One region of the Paenibacillus sp. LjRoot153 genome, then DNA from elsewhere that is predicted to be linked to it. Evidence: predicted binding sites of a transcription regulator. Region 1 holds the regulator's gene; each other region holds the start of a gene.
The links. Region 1 encodes Rex, which represses fermentation and respiration genes when NADH is low (regulators of the CRP and FNR family bind a similar motif). Its sites were predicted from a motif close to TTGTGAAATATTTCACAA; they were not measured.
Positions count from the first base shown of each region.

Region 1 (4,222 bases):
TTGTGCCGCCTTTGATCATTTCAAGGATCGACAACCGCGTTCCCCATTTGACATCCTGCGAAGTGAATTTCCCTTCCATCGGCCACATTTTTTCCTCTAACCATACTTGCAGCGCAAGGTCGTCACCATAACCGCGAAGCAATGACATCGCAGCATGTCCATGTGTATTCACTAGGCCTGGCATATACAGCTTATTCGTTCCGTCAATCACTTCATCATAATTCTCTATTGGTTCGGGGACTTCTGCCCCGATGTATGTAATTTGACTGGCTTCGATAACCATACAGCCTTTTATAGATGTTTTGTCTTCCTTATTAGAAATAAAATTACCATTTAAAATTATTGTTTTTTTCATAGTAAAAAACCCTCTCTATGCTCATTCTATAAACAGCTACTGCTCCATAAACTTTACATCTTCAAGCTTGTAAAATCAAGGAAGCAGCGTACGATTCCTATGATGTTGAGAAATTGTAAATTGTCACGGAATTTTCGTTGCTTTAGCCCCAATGAATATGATACTTTAAACATTGTGAGTTTTTTCTACAATTTGGTCATTTTCAATTCACAAATTCGTTCAAAAACTTGTACATATAGTAAAAATTAGGAGGATTCTATGACAACGTTATTCACCAGAAAGAACGAAGTCGATTTCTTGCAACTTCTTATTCGTGCTGCAGAGAACGCTTTGCAAACAGCTCAACTGTTTCGCACGGCAATGATGGGTGATAAACCCCCAATTGAGTATGTTAAAGCGATTCATGATCTTGAACATGCAGGAGACTCCATCACACATGACATCTTCAGAGGATTAAACAAAGTATTTATCACGCCGATTGATCGAGAAGATATTATGATTCTAGCGTCCAAGGTCGATGATGTTACCGATGGTATTGAAGCTACGATTGCTCGTTTCGACTATTTGAATGTTTCTCATACGGATTCCTACATGAAAGATTTCTCAGGTGTGATTGTAGATTCCTGTCAACATATGTTAGATGCTTTTAAGCTTTTAGCAAAGAAAAAGTATATGCAAATTCCGGAGCACACCGTTGCTATAAATAAGCTTGAGAATGATGGAGATCGCTTGATGCGCGAAGGGATCCGTCAAATTTTTATAACACGTAAAGACGTGTACGAAGATTTTAAACTCAAAGAAATTTACGAGCGTTTGGAAGAAACAACCGATGCTTGCGAAGATGTGGCTAACATTCTAGACAGTGTAGTACTTCGTTACTCCTAAGACGAGATGTCCTGGTGTACGAAGATAGTTTTCCGATTGGAAAACGCTAGGAGGAATTCATGTTAACTTATTTGATCATAATCGTTGCACTAGCCCTGCTATTCGACTTCATCAACGGATTCCACGATACAGCTAATGCGATTGCGACTTCAATTTCTACCCGAGCATTAAGTCCTCGAGTCGCTATATTTATGGCTGCTTCACTTAATTTCGTTGGCGCCATGGTTTCTTCTGAGGTAGCCAAAACAGTAGGTGGAAGTATTGCCAATCCCGCTAAGATCGAGAATGGTGTTGAGATTGTTATTGCTGCCTTACTCGCGGCAATCATATGGAACCTGCTTACCTGGTACTTGTCAATTCCATCTTCGTCCTCCCACACGTTGCTTGGTGCCTTAGCTGGTGCGGTAATCGCGGGAGCAGGCTTCAATGGCGTAAACTGGAGTGGTTTCACACAAATTATTATCATTCTCATTTTATCACCAATTATCGCTTTCGTTCTAGGTTATCTCATCATGGTATTGATCAAATACATCGTGCTTTGGTCAGGGAATACCTCCCGGTCCAAGCTAAATCGTGGATTTCGTACGCTTCAAATCATTTCTGCCGGATTACTTTCGTACTCCCACGGTGGTAACGATGCGCAAAAAGCGATGGGGATTATCGTATTTGGTCTCGTTGCTGCCGGTGTACAAGATGATTTGAATGTGCCGATTTGGGTAAAGATTGCTGCAGCCCTCGCGATGGGTCTTGGAACATCAATTGGCGGATGGCGCATCATTAAAACGGTCTCAGGTAAAATTGTTAAAATTGAACCGATTAACGGTTTTGCTGCCGATTTAACATCTTCAATCGTCATTCAAATCTCAACCTTCATCGGTAAACCATTATCTACAACACATGTCATTTCCTCAGCGATCATCGGGACAGGCAGTGTCATGCGTTTCCATGAAGTACAATGGGGTACAGTAGGTCGCATGTTAATCACTTGGATTATTACCATTCCAATCTCAATGGTTCTTGCGTATACGCTGTACTTTGCGATATTCCGTTTAATTATGTAATAAACAATCAAAGGCACGACCCGCTGAAGCTGCGCGGGTCGTGCCTTTTTCATGCTAATCGAGATAATAGGCCAAGCTCTGAAGCTCTGTCGTGAAATCCGCATAATGCACTCGAACATCTGGAGGTACTTTAATGATGACGGGAGCAAAGTTTAAGATCGCTTCAATGCCACAAGCTACGAATTCATTCGCTACATTCTGTGCTTCGGCCGCGGGAACGGTTATAATACCGATCCGCACGCCAAGCTCAGACATAACCGACTTCATTTTATCCATGGGGAGCACAACTAAGTTATTAATCACTTCGCCTGTCTTAGATGGCATAGCATCGAATAAAGCCACAATTTTCATATCATTTCGTAGGTACGTATTATAATTGCAAAGTGCTCTGCCTAAGTTTCCTGCGCCAACGAGCGCAACTTGAATATGTCGATCTAATTTAAGAATCTGGCGAATCTTCTCGATCAAATAATTGATATCATAGCCGATTCCTTTTTTGCCAAACTCGCCAAAATAAGCTAAATCCTTCCTAATTTGAGCAGGATTCAGATCTAACTTTTGACCTAAATCCTGAGAAGAAACCGTGGAAACATTGTTCATTTGCAACTCGTTTAGATAACGTAAATAGATAGGTAATCTGCGGACAACAGCTTCCGAAATTTTTTGTGTTTTCACGTCTTAGGCTCCCCCCATCCACTGCTCGATCCTCGGTAACATTTGTTCACATGTCATATGCTCGATCTTCGGACCAGGCAACGAGTAGAGGAAATGCTTGCCATAATACGTTTCAATAACTCGTGTGTCATAGATAATAACGATCCCTTTGTCTGACGCTCTACGAACAAGTCGACCAAACCCCTGCTTAAAGCGAATGACAGCTTGTGGGACAGAAAATTTCATGAACGGATTTTCATTCCGCTTCTTGATATTTTCACACTTGGCTTCGACCAGTGGATGATTAGGCGGCTGGAAGGGTAGACGGATGATGGCTAAACAGCTAAGAGCATCCCCGGGAATATCCACACCTTCCCAGAACGAGCTAGTACCCAGCAGCACGCACATTTTGTTATCTTGGAACATCCGGGTCAACTTACTCCGATTGCCACTGTCTACACCCTGTCCAAGCACTGTGATGCCATGCGGACTCAGCTTCTCCTTCATGCCTGCATGCACGAGCTTCAACATCCGATTCGATGTACAAAGTACCAGCATACGCCCCTTCGTCACCTGTGCCACATCACTCAGAGAGTTGATCAGTGCTTCGATAAAAACAGGGTCACCCGCTCCCTTAATCGTTGGGAAATCACGTGGAATGACGACCAAAGCTTGCTCACGATAGTTAAAAGGAGATGGCAACTGAACCGTTTTGAGCTTACCTGTCTCTTCGTCCTCTGGAATGGCTAATCCTAGTTGCTCCGCCGAGTATTGAAACGATTTATTCACCGAAAGCGTTGCGGAGGTCAGAATAATACTGTCTTTCGTTTCAAAAAAATGCTGCTGCAGCAACCCGCTCACGTCTGTTGGTACTGAGTTCAACTGGACTGATTTGGCTTTCGCATACGTGCCGGCTTCGACCCAGTAGACATACCCCTCATCTGCCATTTTCATAAAGAAATGAAGCGCATCACGATGTGCATATAGTTCTTTCACGGTACCATTCAGATCGGTCACTAACCCTTGAACACCAAGCCCATCCTGCTGTTCCTTTAACTCATTCAACAATTTATCCAAAGTTCGCAAGAGTTCATTCGCATTTAAATAAATGTTATCCTCCATGATCAAAAGCTCACGCCAATTAGCAGGCAGTGTATCAGGCTTCAAACGCAGCACATATTGCGAAGTTTCCGATTGCGAAGGATCACTTCTAGAGGAAACCAATTCGTACAGGGCTTCACTTAAACGTTCCCAGTCCTCTTTGATC
Region 1 is NZ_CAXUQH020000001.1:5,011,094-5,015,315, forward strand. It holds gene ACSQ8P_RS21675 (amidohydrolase) at 1-355, opposite strand, end outside; gene ACSQ8P_RS21680 (DUF47 domain-containing protein) at 614-1,240, shown strand; gene ACSQ8P_RS21685 (anion permease) at 1,300-2,301, shown strand; gene ACSQ8P_RS21690 (redox-sensing transcriptional repressor Rex) at 2,356-2,976, opposite strand; gene dinG (ATP-dependent DNA helicase DinG) at 2,980-4,222, opposite strand, start outside.

Region 2 (4,222 bases), 3.7 Mb from region 1:
ATCCGCCAAGTAATCTACACGCGTCTCGAATTGTTCCGCCTGGAACCCAAGATCCTGAAATTTCTCCGGAATTCCGAGAATTTTGTTCAGCTTGCGGATCGCCTCGATAAGGCTGTTCACGCCTTCTTCCGTTGTATTAGCTGGAAGCCCCAGCATGCGCGCGATTTCAGCATAGCGTTGGTCGGCTACGAAGTGATCGTATTTCGGGAACGAAGTAAACTTCGTCGGCTTTTGAGCATTATAGCGAATGACATGCGGCATCAAAATCGCGTTGGTACGTCCATGTGCGGTGTGATACTCGCCGCCCCATTTATGCGCCAAGCTGTGATTAATACCCAGGAAAGCATTCGCGAAGGCCATACCGGCAATGGTTGAGGCATTATGCATTTTCTCACGGGCAATAGGATCTCCTGTGGCATACGATTTCTCTAAGTTTTGGAACACTAATTGGATGGCTTTCATCGCCATACCATCGGAATAATCATTCGCCATCACAGACACATACGATTCAATGGCGTGCGTTAGGACATCCATACCGGTGTCTGCTACCGCTGTCTTCGGTAAGCTGTACACGTAATCAGGATCAATGATGGCAACATCCGGTGTAAGCTCATAATCAGCAAGCGGGTACTTTGTATTGCCTTTTTCTTTATCTGTAATTACAGCGAAAGACGTCACTTCCGAACCTGTACCCGAAGTCGTAGGAATCGCGACAAATTTCGCTTTGCGTCCCAGACGCGGATATTTGTAAACCCGTTTACGGATATCCATGAATTTTTGCTTTAAGGCATCAAAGCTAGTATCTGGGTATTCATAGAACAGCCACATCGCTTTAGCCGCATCCATTGGTGACCCGCCGCCCAAGGCGATAATGCAATCCGGCTGGAAGCTTGCCATCTGTGCCTGGCCGCGTTCTATGGTTTCAACAGACGGATCAGGCTCTACATCCGAGAACACTTCGATATAGACGGGAAGCTGCCGTTTGCGGAGGTAGTATTCTACACGCTCTACATAACCGAGCTTCACCATCATCGGATCCGTGACAATCATCACCCGAGTAATGTCAGGCATTTTCTCTAAATACTGAGTAGCTCCCTTTTCAAAATAAATCTTCGGCGGTATCTTGAACCACTGCATATTGACCGTACGGTAAGCAACCCGTTTCACATTGATTAGATTCACCGCGCTCACATTAGAGGTCGTGGAATTATGTCCGTATGAACCGCAACCTAGTGTCAAGGATGGCAAATTCGTATTATAAATGTCCCCAATAGCGCCATGTGTGGAAGGTGAATTAACAATCACACGTCCCGTTTGAAGCTTATTGGAGAATGCCTGTATGACCTCTGTATTCTGTGAGTGAATGACAGAGGAATGTCCCATGCCTCCGAATTTCACCACTTCCACAGCCCTGTCAATGCCTTGCTCCGCGTTCTTCACTTTGTAACAAGCGAGTACGGGGCTTAGCTTTTCAGCTGACAATGGGTAGGCCTCACCGACACCCGCTAGTTCCGCGACTAGCATTTTCGTATTCACAGGCACCTGAATACCAGCCATCTCAGCAATTTTCACAGCAGATTGACCCACGATAACCGCGTTCACCGCACATTTCTCACTGTTAATTACCAGTTTGGAGACCGCTTCTGTTTCTTCTTTATTTAAAAAGTAACAGCCCTGATCCACCATCAATTTTTTTGTTTCCGCATAGACCGGTTCCTCAATAATGACTGCTTGTTCGGAGGCGCAAATCATGCCGTTATCAAAGGTCTTGGATAGGATCAAGTCATTCACAGCCTGCTGCAAATTCGCTGTCTTCTCTATGAAGCAAGGAACATTACCAGGTCCGACGCCCAAAGCAGGCTTACCGGTGCTATAGGCTGCCTTCACCATGGAAGAGCCTCCAGTAGCTAGAACTAGCGCCACATCGGGATGATTCATCAGCAACTGCGTAGCTTCCACAGATGGATGCTTCACCCATTGAATACAATGCTCTGGCGCGCCGGCCTTAACTGCCGCATCCAGTAATGTCGCTGCTGCCGCAGCACTTGATTGTTGCGCAGACGGGTGGAAGGCGAATATGATCGGATTACGGGTTTTGGTTGCAATCAATGATTTGAACATCGTCGTCGAAGTCGGATTGGTTACAGGCGTAACACCAGCGATAATGCCCACGGGCTCAGCCACCATTCGGTAGTTCTCATACGTATTTTCCTCAATCACACCGACCGTCTTGTTATTTTTAATGCTGTGGTAAATATATTCAGTAGCAAATAGATTCTTGGTGATTTTATCTTCATACACGCCACGACCGGTTTCCTCCACAGCAAGCTTGGCGAGAACCATGTGCCTATCGATGCCGGCTAATGCCATTTGCTGAATGACATGGTCTACCTGATCTTGATCTAGCTTTAGAAATTGCTGCTGTGCTTCTTTCGCTCTGGCCACCAGTTGGTTGACTTCCTCTTGCGCTGAAATCCGTTCATTCATCTTCGCTTCTTTGGTTGTCATGGTTTATTCACTCCTTTATTTTCATTCCATGTGAAGCCGTTACCTTGTTGTTCTACTCTTAGATTAAGCTTAATCAGGAACCCTAACTATGATAAAAATCACATAACGAGAGGTTAAAGCGATTTCTTCTTTGAATTTATTGTGAATAATTTCACATTCTAATTTATAGAAAAGGCAGCAGTTCTATTTTCATAAAATCGCTGCCTTGCTTCCGCTACATTTTGTTAATTACCAAGTGATGAATCCTTTTGAACATGTACTACAAAGCCCATGGCCTCGTATTCCTCAAACGTTTTGATATTGGAAACAAAATTCAAATCAACGCCGTTCTCAAGTAAGAAACGCTCCCCTAGTTCGCTCCAAAAAACATGGTTTAGCAAGGCAGAAACTTTGGTTTCCCCTTGATTTAATAAATGCGCGATGTGGGACGCACAGGCTCGGTCATAAATGCCATGTAATGGGTAAAGCTCGCTGGCCACCAAAGGAACAACGGCCTCAAATCCATCCAGTTTTCTTTGCATCAACAACTGCGCTGCTTTACTAGAAATAAAGGGCATATCGCACCCGACTACCCAGACGGAAGTATGTATAGCTAGAGATAATGCGGCGTGCATACCACCAAGAGGGCCATGACCTGCAAAAAAATCCGTAATAATACGAACGGAACGATCGACTTTATTTAGATAGGGCTTGGGATCATTGGTAACAATAATCAACTCATCGCATATTTCCCTCATACAATCTATCTGCCGGACAATAAGAGGCTTTCCGCCAAACGGGAGTAATGCCGTCAGTTCTCCGTTCATTCGACGGTTTGCTCCACCAGCCAAAATAACTCCTGAAAGCATACCCATCACTTCCCTTTCAAATTAATATATAGTTAATGAAAAAACACCCACTCTTACTCTCAGATTACGGAGTAGAAAGAACAGGTGTTATCACTATTTATCATTGGATTAGGCCCTCATCTTATCTGAATTTTGCTTTTAAATGGAACAGTTCTAAGATCTTATCCAACCACTTGTGTAAGTAGGGAAGGATCATATGGTCCACACCAAATTTACCTGCATTAGCGCCTGCCGCTAATATGAAGAATCCCAGAAGCATTAACCATGGATTACTGCTGACAGTACCAGCAAACATATACATAAAATTCATCATTAAGCCGAAGAAAATTGCTACAGTAGTCAACGCACCTAACAGTAGACCCAAACCAACCAATAATTCCCCCCAAGGAACCATAACGTTAAACCACCCAACATGCGGTAGAGCAAAATTTTTCAAGAAAGCAACATAATTCGCATAAACCATATCTGTCGTTCCGCTTTCAAGAACTGGTTTAGCAATTGCTCCTTTTAGATATCCTGTAGCGTCGAAAGCTTTTTCACCTGTGATTTTGTGCCATCCTGCTATCATCCATTCCCAACCGACATACAAACGAATGATCGTCAAGAGCATTGCAGCGTAGTTATTTTCCCTTAACCATTTCATCATTTGAACCATCTCCTTCGTCCTTTATGCTTTTATTGTAGATCGAAGAGAGTGACGTGTAAGTGATAATAATCACAGCTTCCTACATTTATCTTATTTATAATGAATTTAATTAATCTTTGATCTTGTGCGAGAACAGGGAGCTGGTCCAATTTATGAAGAGAGAATTTACAGTTCATTTTAAAGTAATCCACCATGATAAAAGTTCCTTATTAAGGGGCAT
Region 2 is NZ_CAXUQH020000001.1:1,277,920-1,282,141, reverse strand. It holds gene adhE (bifunctional acetaldehyde-CoA/alcohol dehydrogenase) at 1-2,508, opposite strand, end outside; gene mobA (molybdenum cofactor guanylyltransferase) at 2,733-3,362, opposite strand; gene ACSQ8P_RS05705 (DoxX family membrane protein) at 3,478-4,002, opposite strand; gene ACSQ8P_RS05700 (hypothetical protein) at 4,155-4,222, shown strand, end outside.
Region 2: the regulator Rex is predicted to act here: its motif matches at 2,648-2,665, upstream of adhE (bifunctional acetaldehyde-CoA/alcohol dehydrogenase).

Region 3 (4,222 bases), 2.9 Mb from region 1:
ATTCGTGATTTTCTCAAAAACAGTTCCGTGAAACACACCGACTGCCATATAAGGAGCCTCTGTGAAGCGCAGCAGTTTTTCCGCCGTATTGAACACGGTTCTCAAACCGAGCTCTTTGCGGATTTCGCGCAGCTCACCAAGCGGCCCACACCAGCTTTCGGTCGGTGTAAACAAGAAGCCTGTTCGCGCTGCAGCAGAAACCAATGCTTCGCGTGATGCTTCAAGCGCATTAACTCCCATTGCCGCAAGCACATCGGACAAGGTGATGCCCCATTTTGGCGGCATACTCGGGCTGCCGTGCAGCGTAGTAGGTAATCCGCATGCTGCGAGTACGAATGCGGTCGGTAATGTCGCGATAAACGTGCGTGTGCGACCGTCATAGGGACCTGCACAGTCCATACTTCCAGGCATAGGATAAGTGCTAATATGTTGTCGCAATGCATGAATAAAGGCTTTGATTTCATCAGGTGATTCCATTTTAATTCGTTCTGCTACAAGAAAAGCACCGATCTGAGCTTGCGTGGCTGCACCGGTTAGAATGAGTTCAGCTGCTTGAGCAGCTTCTTCATAGGAAAGGTCTCTGGCTCCGCGTTTACCGCGGCCTACTTCTTTTAATAAGGATATCATCGTTTGCGGCCCCCTTTGTTCTGATCCTGTAGTATCTGATATACCTTGACGATGGAGGTTGCGACGTCGACCATACGCTTACGTTCATTCATAGCTTGTTTACGGAGGAAGTCATAAGCCTCAGCTTCCGAGATACCTTTGATATCGCATAAAATTCGCTTCGCCTGATCAACCCATTTACGTTCTTCGAGTTTGGACAGCAGTTGTTCGCGCTCCTGATGCCACTCGGTTCGTTGGAAATAATGGTTCACACCCAGTATCAAAGCACAATGAATTTCCAAAGGGCTCATTCTGGGACCGATCAAGCCATCAATTCCCGCATCCATCTTACATTCATTTGAAGGAAAAGTATGCGTATCACACCACCAGAACATTGGAAGACTCCGCTGTGCGAGCAAGCGTACACGCCAATCTGTGACTTGTTCAGGACCTACTGATAATAATACAGCATCGACCTTGGGGATGATAAAGGAAATTTCTTTCATATTAGATGAAGTATAAATGCGGAACCCCAGATTCTTCATGATTTCATCAGGCAAAGATTCTTTTCCTTGAATGTCTTCCGTTCGAACAGCATGTGAGGGCTCAGCGGAGGTAGCTGAGCGAGTAGTCATGAACTCGTCGACCAGAATGAATGATTGTAACATGGGAATACCTCCATCTTGAATAACTTCAACTCATGACAAGTACATGTTAGGTTTAGGTCTTATTTGGTATTATTATACGGCAATACTATAGCATATGCACCTGAAATTTGTCGATATGCTACATGGATTCTCTATGATAATTTTTTTGTGTTAAGTTTATTGACATAGGATTGAGCTCATCGTATAATCAAGTTAAGAAATCGGCACAATGATGTGCCACCTGACGAAGGCAACGGCGCCTATCCCCTTACAAATACGTAACTGGATAGGCTTTTTATGTTCATTGTAATGAAAAAACTACATCTATCATGCTGTTCACGAGGAAGTGGCAGCAGTGGCAATGAGGCCGATAAACATCCCGTGTTTGATAGGGTATGTTTGTCGGCCTTTTCTGTCAACGTGCAGTCAAAAAAATGGATAGGACAAAAAGAAGGCGAAAAGCCTCACAAAAGGAGAGGGATTGCATGGTAGATCGGAAAAGTTTTATGCAAGTGGGGCACAAAGGGTCTTTGTTCAGTTCATTTTTGTATTTTGACATGAGCTTCATGGTTTGGGTACTTCTTGGACCGCTAGCAGTCATCCTTGCCAAAGATTTTGGGTTGGATGCCGCACAGAAAGCAAATTTGGTTGCTTTACCAACTTTGGGGGGGGCGGTCCTACGATTAGTACTTGGCGTACTAACAGATAAGATTGGTCCTAAACTAACAGGACAGATTGGACTTTCTCTTACCCTAATACCATTATTCTGGGGATGGCAGTTCGCTAACACAATGGGAGACATGTATTTCGTAGCACTGATGCTTGGTATCGCAGGAGCAAGCTTTGCTGCAGCACTGCCGCTCGCCAGCAGCTGGTACCCGCCGCAGTATCAAGGATTAGCAATGGGTATTGCAGGGGCAGGCAATAGCGGAACGATTTTCGCTACCTTGTTTGCAAATCGGTTAGCACAACATTATGGAGACTGGCACGTTGTTTTCGGTATTGCCATGATTCCAATCGCGTTAACCCTGGTTGTATTTAGTATTTTGGCAAAGGATAGTCCCAATAAACCAGCACCAAAAACGATTGCAGAGTACGGTAAAGTTTTGAAACAGAAGGATTCGTGGTTGTTCTGTATTTTCTACAGTGTAACTTTCGGTGGTTTTGTAGGAATGGCATCTTATCTTACGATTTTCTTTAATACGCAATATGGACTTTCACCTGTACGTGCTGCAGATTTTACAACGCTTTGCGTCATCGGAGGCAGCTTCTTCCGTCCCGTAGGTGGTTGGCTCGCAGATAAGCTTGGCGGAATTCGCATGTTAATGGTTCTTTACGGTGTTGTTGGTTTAATGATGGCAGGTATCTCAACGCTTCCTGCACTTTCATTGACAACAGTCATGCTCTTTGTCGCTATGATGGCTTTCGGAATGGGAAATGGTTCGGTGTTCCAATTAGTGCCACAGCGTTTCAAATCGGAAATTGGTGTTATGACAGGAATTGTGGGAGCAGCAGGGGGATTAGGTGGTTACTTCTTGCCTAAAATTCTTGGAAACCTAAAGCTATCCACGGGTTCTTTTACACCAGGCTTTCTGATTCTTAGTGGAATTGCACTCAGCTGTATCGTCATTATTGCGGTTGTTCAAGGGCAATGGAAACGTACTTGGATTGGCGAAGGCGGCAAAGTAAAAGCAGCTCCAACAAGCATAGATACAGTTCAGGCTTAACATAGACATATGGCGCCGCTGATTTTACTTGGTCAGCGGCAAATGTAAAGTTTTTGCTCATGCAGCTTGCTCATCAGGCTGTATGGGCAAAGACGTTACGACTAGCGTCTTTGCAGTAGATACGAAAGTTTACGTTTTATGCTTTCGTAGTTGAACTGCTCAAGCTCCATATCCCAAATTTGTCATTTGGGAGCTTTGCTCCTAAATGACCCTTTTTTCACAACTACCTAAATTCAATTGAATGCCATAGTAAATGGATGGAAGGATGATCACAATGACAGTCAAAAAAGAGAAGCTAGTCCTGGTCGGAAACGGAATGGCGGGAGTTAACGCCGTAGAACATTTATTAAAACTGACGCCAGATAAATATGAGGTTACGATTTTCGGTAGTGAACCGCATCCCAACTACAATAGAATCTTGTTGTCCTATGTGCTCTCCGGCGATTCAAAAGTTGAGGATATCGTTATCCACCCTTATGAATGGTATGCGAACAATAACATTACCTTATATACGAATCAAACAATCACCGGCATTGACACACTGGCCCAAACTGTAACGAGCGATAAAGGTCTGACCGTTCCCTATGATAAATTAATTTTGGCAACAGGCTCTAATCCATTCATGATTCCTATGCCAGGTGCAGACAAAGAAGGCGTCATGGCCTACAGAACGATCCGTGATTGTGAAATCATGATTGAGTCGGCTACCAAGTACAAGAAAGCGATTGTCATCGGCGGCGGATTGCTAGGCTTAGAAGCAGCGCGTGGCTTCCTTAATCTCGGTATGAAAGTCGATGTCGTTCATATCGTTGATACGATTATGGAACGTCAACTTGATCGGACGGCATCCAAAATGCTGCAAGCTGCTCTTGAAGAGCAAGGCATCAACTTCTTGTTAGAGAAGCAATCGGCAGAAATTGTAGGAGACAAACGGGTAACGGGCCTTAAATTTAAGGATGGCACGATTGCCGAAGCTGATCTGATTGTTATGGCTGTTGGTATTCGTCCTAATGTAGCCCTTGCGAAAGAAGCTGGCATTGAATGTAACCCAGGCATCATTGTGAATGACTACTTGCAAACTAACGTACCGAATGTGTACGCCGTTGGTGAATGTGCGATGCACAGAGGCATCGCTTATGGTTTAGTAGCACCGCTCTATGAGCAAGGCGCCGTACTGGCGAAACATTTGGCCGGCGTAGAAACAGGTCCGTATGAAGGCTCAATTTTGTACACGAAGCTCAA
Region 3 is NZ_CAXUQH020000001.1:2,065,376-2,069,597, forward strand. It holds gene ACSQ8P_RS09090 (anthranilate phosphoribosyltransferase) at 1-627, opposite strand, end outside; gene ACSQ8P_RS09095 (ANTAR domain-containing response regulator) at 624-1,274, opposite strand; gene ACSQ8P_RS09100 (nitrate/nitrite transporter) at 1,739-2,980, shown strand; gene nirB (nitrite reductase large subunit NirB) at 3,255-4,222, shown strand, end outside.
Region 3: the regulator Rex is predicted to act here: its motif matches at 1,706-1,723, upstream of ACSQ8P_RS09100 (nitrate/nitrite transporter).

Region 4 (4,222 bases), 470 kb from region 1:
TCTTCCGGCCACACCATACCCAAATAGTAATTCAATGCTGGACGACACTTGGAGCACCCTTCTGTATTGGACCATTCAAGAACGTTCATAACTTCTTTCGTAGTCGTAAGTTGCATCGTGCGAATCGCTTCTACAACTTCGTCTCGCCCGAGCGTTGTACAACCGCAAATCCCTTCCTTGACGGTTTTCACACCGTCTGCACCAAGGACATAAGTCAGCACATCGGCTACAAGTGGCTTACACCCTCCGCAAGAAGCGGAAGCTTTCGTGCATGCTTTGATATCATTAACGCTGGAGCAGCCTTTCTCTTGAATCGCTTGGACAATGGCCCCTTTGGAAACTCCATTACAACCACATACAATCTCGTCTGCGCTCATGCCAGCAACTAAATCAACTCCAGACTTCGTCTTGCCTCCACCATCGCCTAGGAGTACTGTCTTTTCTTTGCCTGTTACATCCTCGCCGTTGCGGATCATAGCGAACAATCTTGAACCATCGCTGATGTCACCGAACAAGACAGCCCCGATCACTTTCCCATCACGAATGACAACCTTCTTATAGATGCCATCAAAATCATCTTGTACACGAACTGCACGCGTACCTGGTTTATCTGCATACTCACCTGCGGAGAAGACGTCAACACCAGAAACTTTGAGCTTCGTAGAAACGACGGAACCTTGATAACCATCCGTACTAACACCTGCTAAACGCTTCGCAAGAACTGCTCCTTGCTCATATAGGGGCGCCACTAGACCGTATGCAACACCACGATGCTCTGTACATTCGCCAATGGAGTATATATGCGGGACACTCGTTTCAAGGAAATCATTGACAACTATGCCTCGATTGATTTCAATGCCACTGTTCTTCGCAAGTGCCATATTAGGTCTAATCCCAACAGCCATCACGATAAGATCAGCATCTACCTCTGAACCATCCGTAAAACGAAGTCCAGTTACCCGTTTTTTGCCTAGAATGGTTTCACTATTTTTCTTGAGCAGGAACTTCATCCCTTGTTGCTCTAATTCTTGTTGCAGCATCAAGGATGCGGTTCTGTCGAGTTGAAGATTCATTAAGTATTCGTTGATATGCACGACGGAGACTTCCATATTCAGGTTCAGCAATCCGCGTGCTGCTTCAAGCCCGAGTAGACCGCCGCCGATCACTACTGCTTTTTTGTATTTCTTGGCGGTTTCCATCATCGTCTCGCAATCCCCAATATCGCGGAACGCAATCACACCTTCTTTGTCTGCACCAGGCAGTGGGAGCATGAATGGCAGTGATCCAGTTGCCAGAATCAGTTCATCGTAGCCTACTGTAATTCCAAGATCTGTACTGACGAGCTTGCGTTCCGTATCTATCTTGTTAACGGTATGACCCGTATGCAATGTAATGTTGTTGTCTGTGTACCAAGACCAATCATTAATGACGATATCCTTCATATCCGCATCTCCAGCCAATACAGATGAGAGCAGGATACGGTTATAGTTTGGATGAGGTTCTTTCCCAAAGATCGTGATTTCGTATGAGTTAGGTGCAAGTTTTAGCAATTGCTCTATACAGTTAACTCCAGCCATGCCATTTCCAACTAAAACTATTTTTTTCTTCATCCTATTTCACGCTCCCATTCGAATTTAACTAACATGATGAGTAATGTTATATCTCTATTGTGTTGTAATAAGGATAATCGTTTAGTTGTGTAAAATTATCTAACATTTGCTTCTTGTTATCAATATACGCTGTATCATCGTATTTTTCAACAAAAATTTGCCAAATTGTTGTGATTAAGTACACATAATTTGAAAAACACGAATATTAATTCATTTTTATTGGTATTTTGTACGTGTTTTATCCAATGTTTCCGCTTCCACTCAAAATTGCCTACAATATTGACATACGTAAATTTGAAAATGACTTTAACTCATGTCATGTTACATAACAATTATTGAAGAGACATTTTGCATTCACACAGATTATCCATCCAACTTTTTACAAAAACAAATTCAACTTCATTCATTTTCTAAAAGCAAATTGGAATTGTATTGTTTGAAAACCACACTCAACTGCAAATCCATGTTAGATTTAATTGAAATTGTCACGGAAATATTTAAAAAATTATGATTTTCTATAAGAAAAGGTTATTTGTTATCAGAATTACGTTAGTTTATATTACATATATACCTAATTTGTTTTTTTGGGAAAGAGGAGGAAAACTTTATGATCAAAACGCGGCGCTACTCCACGTTGGATACGGATGATTTATGGAGGATTCATTTATTAGTCATCTCTGAGGCAAAAGTAGAACCTACTCATCAGCATTACCATGATATTTTGCATATACCTGAACAGTATTTGAAAGATGGCGGTGAATTTCTGGTGGGTACAGGACCAGACGGTAATGTGTTAGCCATGGGCGGCTTAAAGCTGTTAAAGGAAGGTAAAGCCGAAATTAAGCGTCTTCGTGTTCACCCTAGTCACCAGAAGAAGGGCTATGGTCAACAAATACTTTCCCAATTGGAACAAAAGGCCAGAGAACTTGGCATCAACCACCTTATTCTTGACACGCTATCCAATCAACTCGGTGCTCAAAAGTTATTTATGAAAAACGGCTACCAGCAAAAAGGTCCAGCAACCATAGATGGTTTCGACGTCTTTCTATATGAAAAGGCACTAGTATAAGTAAGGTAACAAAAAAAGAGGTTGGCCCCATGTCATTTAAGACAATAGGCCAACCTCTTCTGTGTTGTTCAACATTTATTTGGAACTCGATGATGTGTCGTACCGATACAAGACGAAAGTAAAAGGTGCTGGTCGGGTGACCACATATTCTCCTTGTGGTGTCGATTCCCAGACCATTTGAAGCTGCGTGCGCGGAATGAGCACCTCATCTTTTACATCCATTCGCAGCAACTCGGTTACGTTCACCACACCACTCACGCCCCAAAGTTTCATAGCTGCAGTGTCAGATTCGTGCAGTTCACGGAAGATGAGGACATAACCATGCGTTAGGCCGCAAATACTTTGCAATCCTGTCCAGCTGGCACCAGATGGTTCTTCACCTATAGGTAAAACTTGTCCAGATAAGATATCAGCATGATTTGGCTTCAACGCCTGAATGATCGTAGACAAACAATCTATTTGCTGATCCGTTAAACTCGTTAGTTCCATCCAAGCTAATGGATTCGAGAAAGCTGTTGCTGCGAACGCATAGACTTGCCCGCATGCGTCCGGAGCTAACGGATCTTCCGCATAGTTATCCGTGTTGCGATTCACATTCAAGAATTCCATTTGCAGCCTTGAAGATGGCAGATAAGGAGCTAACATCCAAAGATTGCGAAGCGTCCAATGCGGATAATAATTTTTCCAATCGGTGTAGCGATTTTCAAGAAAGATACTGCCATATTGAGTTTGCCCAAAGTAACCTAGTCTCTTCTGAGCAGTCGTATCGATATTGAAATCAACTTGTCCATTGGTCGCTTTCTGGACGAATCGCATCATTTTCAGTAACCTAATCTCTCCCAGCTTAGAGCGTATTTCAATCCCATCTAATTTAAATGCACGAATATTGTAATTTCTATGTAGATTCAATAAGGTAGCAATGTCCTTTTCCCAATTCAAATAGTCATGGACCGAGTCTGGTGAGTACCATAAACCTAAAGCAACCCCAAGTTCCCGGGCAAGCGAAACTATAGGTGTGAGACCGTTCGGAAATCTGTCCGGATGTACCTCCCAGAAATCTCCATCACCGCTATAATAATCGCTCCACAGCCCTCCATTCGACTTCGTTGCTGCTAGTACGGAATTGCTCGTTACTCCCTTTTGCCAACCGTCGTCAATTTGCATGATGCTTAATCCAAGAGCGGCTGCTGCCTTCAATTCTTTAATCAAAAATGTCTCACCGATGGCACCATCTTTCGAGCGATCCCCCCATGTATTGCTCATCATGAAGCTATCCCTAACCGTATTGTGATCACGAAGATTCCGATGATACGTTTGAAGTAAATGATATCCGCCGAGCATAGTTCCATCATAAACACCAACGGTTACTCCATAAGAGGTGATTTCTTCCGTTTGTTGGAGATCTTCTTCACTGACCCCCGTCCCTTCCAGGCTCAAACTCTTCCCTCGAAATTGAAATTCCATGCGAGAGTTATCAAAGATCCCGAGTTGTGTTGGACCTTCTTTAATAATCAATAAACCACTCTCATGAAGTGTTTTCGTA
Region 4 is NZ_CAXUQH020000001.1:4,542,739-4,546,960, forward strand. It holds gene nirB (nitrite reductase large subunit NirB) at 1-1,610, opposite strand, end outside; gene ACSQ8P_RS19440 (GNAT family N-acetyltransferase) at 2,218-2,679, shown strand; gene ACSQ8P_RS19445 (alpha-galactosidase) at 2,755-4,222, opposite strand, start outside.
Region 4: the regulator Rex is predicted to act here: its motif matches at 1,779-1,796, upstream of nirB (nitrite reductase large subunit NirB).